One region of the Brevibacillus sp. HB1.1 genome, then DNA from elsewhere that is predicted to be linked to it. Evidence: predicted binding sites of a transcription regulator. Region 1 holds the regulator's gene; the other holds the start of a gene.
The links. Region 1 encodes CtsR, which represses protease genes until heat stress. Its sites were predicted from a motif close to ATGGTCAATAAAGGTCAAACA; they were not measured.
Positions count from the first base shown of each region.

Region 2: a site for CtsR is predicted at 2,127-2,147, ahead of HPY27_RS23410 (ATP-dependent Clp protease ATP-binding subunit). Genes of this name have one in related genera too.

Region 1 covers NZ_JABMIV010000018.1:58,129-62,016, forward strand. Annotated here, with positions in the region: gene HPY27_RS28550 (ATP-dependent Clp protease ATP-binding subunit) at 1-959, opposite strand, end outside; gene mcsB (protein-arginine kinase McsB) at 1,026-2,099, opposite strand; gene mcsA (protein-arginine kinase activator protein McsA) at 2,119-2,637, opposite strand; gene HPY27_RS28565 (CtsR family transcriptional regulator) at 2,654-3,118, opposite strand; gene HPY27_RS28570 (HAD hydrolase-like protein) at 3,307-3,888, opposite strand, start outside.
Region 2 covers NZ_JABMIV010000010.1:199,976-203,863, forward strand. Annotated here, with positions in the region: gene rbsK (ribokinase) at 1-39, shown strand, start outside; gene HPY27_RS23400 (TetR/AcrR family transcriptional regulator) at 268-864, shown strand; gene HPY27_RS23405 (MFS transporter) at 930-2,069, shown strand; gene HPY27_RS23410 (ATP-dependent Clp protease ATP-binding subunit) at 2,188-3,888, shown strand, end outside.

The sequences.
Region 1 (3,888 bases):
GTGGCACCCACGCACTGTAGCTCGCCACGTGCCAGAGCAGGCTTCAAAATGTTGGAGGCATCAATTGCGCCTTCTGCTCCACCAGCACCAATCAAGGTGTGCAGCTCATCAATAAACAGGATGATGTTTCCTGCTTGGCGAATTTCGTCCATGATTTTTTTCAGACGATCTTCGAACTCACCACGATATTTGGTTCCCGCAACAACGGTTCCCATATCGAGTGTCATGACGCGCTTATCACGAAGGGTCTCTGGAATTTCGTTGTTCACGATTTTTTGGGCAAGACCTTCTGCGATAGCTGTTTTCCCGACGCCAGGCTCCCCAATCAAAACAGGGTTGTTCTTAGTACGTCTACTAAGTACTTGGATCACACGCTCGATTTCTTTTTGGCGACCAATGACAGGGTCCAGTCCGCCATCACGAGCGATTGCAGTCAGATCCCTTGCCAAGCCGTCCAATGTCGGCGTATTCGCCGCTGGGTTCCCTCCAGACGGTTGATGAGATGCCATCATTTCCGAGCTGCCAAGGAGCTGGAGCACCTGTTGACGTGCCTTGTTCAGGCTAACGCCCAAATTGTTCATGATTCTCGCAGCAATGCCCTCTCCTTCACGGATCAAGCCAAGCAAAATATGTTCAGTCCCCACATAGGTATGACCCAGTTTGCGGGCTTCGTCCATTGACAGTTCAATAACCTTTTTGGCGCGAGGTGTATAGTTTGGTGTGTAATTACTACCGGACTGCTCTGTTCCTCGCCCGATTAACGACTCCACTTCACTCTGGATTTTATCGAGGCCAAGCCCAAGTGATTGCAGTGCCTTCGCCGCAATTCCTTCGCCTTCTCGAATGAGTCCCAGCAGCACATGCTCTGTCCCAATATCTTTGTGTCCGAGACGAACCGCCTCTTCCAGGGCAAGCGCCAGTACTTTTTGTGCTCGTTCTGTAAAACGTCCAAACATCATATCGTACACCTCCGTATAACCGTGTTTTTTCTCTATATGGTTAACAATTGCGTGATACCATTACGATTACTCTTGTGATTCTACTACGCGCAGACGTTCGCGAATCAGCCTTGCCCTTCTTTCGTCACGTTGGTCCGGAGTGAGCTTTTGTCCAGCGTGGTGTTGTAAAAACCCCGGCTGTGTCGTGACCAACAGTTCGTTTAGGACGAGCGGAGATACATTTGGAATAATACCTAGATCAATCCCCAAACGTACATCGGACAGGCGCTGAGCCGCCTCCTTTGACTCTACTGTGCGAGCGTACATCAGGATGCCATACGACCGAAAAATCCGATCCTCTAAAGAAACCCGGGTATGCTCCAGCAAATAAGTACGTGCCACACGCTCTTGCTCAATAATCTGTCTGGCTACACCGTAGAGATTGGAAAGGATATCTGACTCAGACATCCCCAGTGTGACCTGATTGGATAACTGAAAAAGATTCCCTAGAGCTTCGCTGCCCTCTCCGTAAATTCCTCTAACAACTAGACCAACTTGATTAATTGCCTGTAAAATTCTGCTGATCTGCTGCGTCATCACCAGAGCCGGCAAGTGCAGCATTACAGATGCACGAATACCCGTACCCACATTGGTTGGGCAGCTTGTCAGATATCCTCGTGTTTCGTCGAAAGCGTAGTTCAAGTTTTTCTCAAAAATGTCGTCTATCTTCGTACCTAATTCCCATGCCTCGTTCAAACGAAACCCGGGTAATAGTACCTGTATTCGAATGTGGTCTTCTTCATTAACCATAATGCTGACAGACTCATCTTCACGAAGTAATACAGCACCTTTGCGAGATTCCTCTGCCAGATGAGGGCTAATCAGATGCTTTTCTACGAGTACCCTTTTTTCTAATGGGTTAATTTGATCCATCTGGATGACCTGAAGCTGATGCCTTTTGCGCATTGCCTCCGAATCGCTTACTTCCGTTACCTTTCTGACGACTTCCTCGCCCTGCGAGTCCGTTGCCAATAACGGAAAGGGGTGCTGGCGCAGGTTACGGGCGATACGCAGCCGTGTACTAATGACAATGTCGGAATCAGGACCTTCTCCTTTCATCCAATTGCTCCACGGGTTTTGCATAAACTGCTTTTGGGACATAACCAGCTAACCTCCCTTGCTACGATTGGGCCATTTTTTGTTCCAATGCTCGAATTCGATCACGCATTTCTGCTGCCTTCTCGAACTCTTCACTTGCGACATGACTTTGCAGTGCTTGCTTTAGTTGTTCCAGCTCTTTACGGATCTTCAATTTGCCACCGGTACGCTCTGGTACTTTTCCACTATGCTGTGTGTTTCCGTGAATCCGGCGGAAAAGGGGGTCCAGTCGGTCACCCAAAAAGGTGTAGCAATCACTACAGCCAAATCGTCCACTTTTACTAAATTGAGAATATGTGAGTCCACATGTTTCGCATTGAAGCGGCTTATTCGTTGCCGTTTCGCGTCCATTCTTTTGCATGGGATCAAATTTTAAAAGTCCTGACAGGAGATTGTTGATGCTGAAGTTGTGAAAGCCGGTAAAGACGTCCCCTTTTTCATGAGCACACTGCTCGCAAATATGGTATTCGGTTTTTTCGCCATTGACGATTTTCGTCAAATGAAGTGTCGCCGGTCGTTTTCCGCATTCCTCACAGTTCATAACATCATACCTCCTTTTACTTCAACAAGATTGCTGCGATCATCTGCTTTAAAATATTTGCCCGCAAACGATCCCGCAATTCAGCTTCTAGCGTCAATACATTTCGCGAGGTAGCGATTTTCATCAAGGTGGCTTCTCTGATGTTGACTAATCCTTCTTCCATTAGTCTTTCTACGATCGCATTTCCCACGCTCTGACTGATGCTCTCACCAATCAGTTCTTCTGTTAGCAATTCCTGCAAACGTGCTTTGCTGACAATCTGCACCTTGCGTATGCGAATATACCCGCCGCCCCCGCGCTTACTCTCTACAATGTATCCTTTTTGAACGGTAAAACGCGTATTGATGACGTAATTGATCTGAGACGGCACACATTGAAAATGGTCGGCAAGCTCACTACGCTGAATCTCGATCGATCCATTGGGACTGTTTGTAATGATGCTTTTCAAGTGATGTTCAATGATGTCCGAGATGTTACGCAAGTCATCGCCTCCTATTCCTCTGTGTATGTTCTTATGAGGTTACCTATTGACTTTGACTATCTTTGACGTTAATTATAATGGGTTTAGTGCGTGCCCGCAAGTGTCCCTTACACATTCTAGTGTGGGCAAAAGAAGGTCGCTTGAAACTTGGACATGATCAACAAAAAAACCACTCCCTGAGGAATGGTTTATGTTTGTTCTTGTGTATTGGTGTCGATTGCTGGCAAATGATTCAGTAGCTGAGTGAAGCTGGTGATGATGACATCTGCCCCATCAAGCTCCCCTGGTTTGGCGAAACCGAAGTCGCATCCAATGGTAAATAAACCGTTTGTCTTGCCTGCTTCCACGTCGGAGTGACGATCTCCTACCATGATGGCCTGCCCGATTTTGTAATCAGACAACAATTTTGCAACCAGGTCATTTTTGGAATGCGTACGGAATCGGCCGGCTGAGTACAGATCGGTCATCAGTTGCTTTAACTCGTATTCCTGACAAATGGCATCGATGTACTCTTCTTGCCCATTGCTTGCTACAAACAAAGCAAATCCTTTCTCACGCAGTGTTTCCAAGGTTGATTTTACATCCGGATATAGCTCGGTCACTCTTTCTTTGAGTAACTGGATTTCATTATCTAGCAAGAAAACATCTGCTGAGCGAATGGCTTCCTCACTCGCGCCCGGCAGCAATTTGTCCCAGATCTGCTCGATCGTCATTCCCAGTACATTGATCAGTTCACGCTCGTCAGGGGTTTCCCCTTGCCATAGCCCTTG
Region 2 (3,888 bases), on a different contig from region 1:
CTGCCTACTTTCGAAGAAGTACAAGCATACTCTTTTTAATGGGGACGATAGATGGAGAAGGTCAACTTAGCTGAAGAGTTTACGTTATTCCAACAGTGACAGATGTAGAGTCGATATAATCAATGATTAAGCCTATTTTGAGAGATGATTTTCAAAATGGGCTTTTTCTATAGGTATGGTTTACAGTTGCAGATATTTCATTTGTTGACCGAACGGTACATAATGTGTAAGATTTCCATAACAGCTGGAAACGAAAGGAGGATTCCGTTGAATAAACGCGGCAGACCTCGTGATTTTGATTACACTTCCATTGTAGATGTGGCCATGAAGACATTTTGGTCAAAAGGCTACAATGGTTGTTCTACGCATGATTTATGCAGTGATACTGGACTAGGTAAAGGCAGCTTGTACAATACGTTTGGCAGCAAACAGGACCTTTATCTAGCAGTGGTGGAACACTATCACGAAACTGGAATTCGTGAACAGCGGGCATTATTGGAAAGTCCGGGTTCTGTGAAAGAACGATTGCAAAATTTTTTAGCTTGGGCATTGGTGGAAGACTTTGAATCTACGAATCCAAAAGGATGTTTGCTGATCAATGCGGGATTGGAACGGGCAAAAGACGATCCCAAGATTGAAGAAATAGTCTCCAGACATGTTGAACTTTTGAAGCAAACCATGGAAAAAGTGATGGAGGAAGGCTTGCGAACGGGCGAAATCTCCAAAAAACGATCTGCTGTGGATTTGGCTAGCCTATTTTTAAGCAGTTACTACGGCTTCCGTGTGTTGAATACATCTACACAAAATCGGACATTGGCTGAACAAATCATGAACGGCACCATGGAATCTATCTTCGGCGCGTAATGCGCTCTTTTTTTGAGTTATTTTTGTACTGATTGTTACAATAATAAATAGAGGAGTGTTCCTTCATGCCGTCGATGATTTATTTGTTAGCGATAGCGATTTTTGCGATGACGACTTCTGAATTTATGGTGGCAGGTATGATGAACGAGCTTGCCGATGTTTTCGACGTGTCGATCCCATCCATCGGGTATTTTATTACGGCGTATGCAGGAGCAATGGTGATAGGTGGCCCGATCCTAACAGCAACTCTCTTGCACATTCGCCGAAAACAAGCGCTGCTTTCTTTGGTTGCCGTCTTCTTTATTGGCCAATCGCTGGGAGCCATGGCTTGGAATTACGAGTCGATGATGCTTGCACGTATCCTAACAGGTATTGCTTCATCCGCAGCGTTTGGTATCTCCGTTAGTATTTCAGCCAGCTTGGTTCCCCCTCATTCACGGGGAAAGGCAGCTTCAATTGTTTTGGCAGGCTTAATGATTGCTACTGTCATCGGCCTCCCTCTGACAACCGTGATTGCACAATATTTCGGCTGGAGAATGAGCTTTTGGGCTGTTGCCGTTGTCGTATTGCTATCAGGGATCTTGATCCAATGGTTGCTTCCTTCCTCCGTACAAAAAGACCAGATGAACGGAAAGGATGAGCTTGCCAGTTTTCAAAATCCACACCTTTGGGCCGCGTATGTAACGAGTATGCTGATCATTGGCGGTACCTTCGCAGCGTTTAGTTATTTTACTCCGATTCTTACGGATGTAACGGCATTTTCGGATGCGAGTATCCCGTATTTGCTTGCCCTTTATGGCATCGCGACCGTGATCGGAAATATCGTGATTGGCAGACTTGCTGATCGTTTTACCATGCGCATTCTTGTAACGGGATTAAGCATACTCTTAGCGGCATTGGTTCTATTTGCCGTAGGCGCCGAAAATAAATGGATCGCTGTGCTATCCATTGTTCTGATTGGGTTGACGGGTGTCGCGATGAATCCGGCCATGATCGCACGAGTGATGAATACAGCAGGCAGTGGGACAATGGTAAACACTATGCATACTTCCTTTATTACATTGGGTGTTGCCATTGGTTCTTCCTTAGGCGGGATCGGGATCAGCAGTGGCTATGGGCTTGTTTCACCATTGTGGATAGGCGCTTGTTTAGCTGTTATTGGGTTACTTTCAATCGTTCCCTATCTGCAAAAGGGCAAAGTGTAAAAAACCAAACAATCCCTCTTGAAAGTCAAAAAAGGTCAAACTATAATAAAGTCAACGAAGGTCAGGAAAGGTCAAAGATCTTCTGAATTCCAAAACAACGCTTTTGGGGGGATTGAATATGCATTGTGAAATCTGCAAACAACGAGAAGCAACTGTGACTATTCATATACGCGTGCAAAATCAGCAACAAAAATACGATCTGTGCAAAGACTGCCAGACAAAGCTGACCAACAAAATGGGAGTGGGTATGGGCTTTAGTCCTTTCTCCTCCTTCTCTGGACTGGATGAGTTCCTGCAAGGCTTTGCCCAAGGCCCGATGAATCCGGGCAAATCTTCCAGCCAAAGGCAACCACAAGCACCAGAGCGTGGTGGAGGCATCCTCGATGACCTGGGGCGTAATCTAAACGATGCGGCACGTGCCGGACTGATTGACCCTGTGATTGGACGCGAACAGGAAATTGAGCGTGTCATTGAGATTTTGAACCGACGCAATAAGAACAATCCGGTTCTGATCGGGGAGCCGGGAGTCGGGAAGACGGCGATTGCGGAAGGCCTCGCCTTGCGTATTACGGAAGGGCAAGTACCGACCAAGCTGAAAAACAAGCAGGTGTACATTTTAGATGTCGCCTCTCTGGTTGCAGGGACGGGAATTCGCGGACAGTTCGAGGAAAAAGTGAAGCAAGTGATTGCCGAGCTGCAAATGCGCAAAAACGTCATCCTGTTTGTGGATGAGATTCATCTACTGGTGGGAGCAGGCTCTGCGGAAGGATCAATGGATGCAGGGAACATCCTGAAGCCTGCACTGGCTCGCGGTGAGTTGCAACTGATTGGGGCAACTACGTTAAAAGAGTATCGTGTGATTGAAAAAGACGCAGCTCTGGAGCGCCGCCTGCAGCCAGTCATGGTAAAGGAGCCAACCGTAGAACAAGCCATAGAGATTTTAAAAGGATTGCGTCCGAAATACGAAGCATTCCACCAAGTCGCTTACTCGGATGATGTCATCCGTGCCAGCGTGGAATACTCCCATCGTTACATTCAGGATCGATTCTTGCCTGACAAGGCGATTGATCTCATGGATGAAGTGGGCTCGCGTTTGAACCTGAGGTCCTCCGCGGTTGATACGGCAGAACTGCATGAGCGGCTGGCGCAAATCAATCAGGAGAAAAAGGAAGCGACGGAGCAAGAGGCATACGAACGAGCTGCCCGTCTGCGAGACGAGGAAGCAAGCATTTTAGAGAAGCTGGATCAGATTGAGGGCAAGGAACAACGCGTCCAGGTTGACGTCTCGGACATCCAAGCCTTGATCGAGCAAAAGACGGGGATTCCTGTTACAAAGCTGCAAAGTGATGAGCAGATGAAAATGAAAAACCTAGCGGCTCATTTGGAAGCAAAAGTCATTGGTCAATCCGAGGCGGTCACACAAGTCGCGAAGGCGATTCGACGCAGTCGTGCAGGTCTGAAACCGAAAAACAGACCGATTGCTTCCTTCCTGTTCGTCGGTCCAACTGGCGTAGGGAAAACAGAATTGTCCAAAGCATTGGCAGAGGAGCTGTTTGGTACCCGCGATTCCATGATCCGCCTCGATATGAGTGAGTACATGGAGAAGCACTCGGTATCCAAATTGATCGGTTCTCCTCCTGGCTACGTTGGTCATGAAGAAGCAGGTCAGTTGACAGAACGCGTTCGCCGCAACCCGTACAGCATTATTTTGCTGGATGAGATCGAAAAAGCACACCCGGACGTGATGCACATGTTCCTGCAAATTCTGGAGGATGGTCGTCTAACAGACAGTCAGGGCCGTACGGTGAATTTTAAGGAG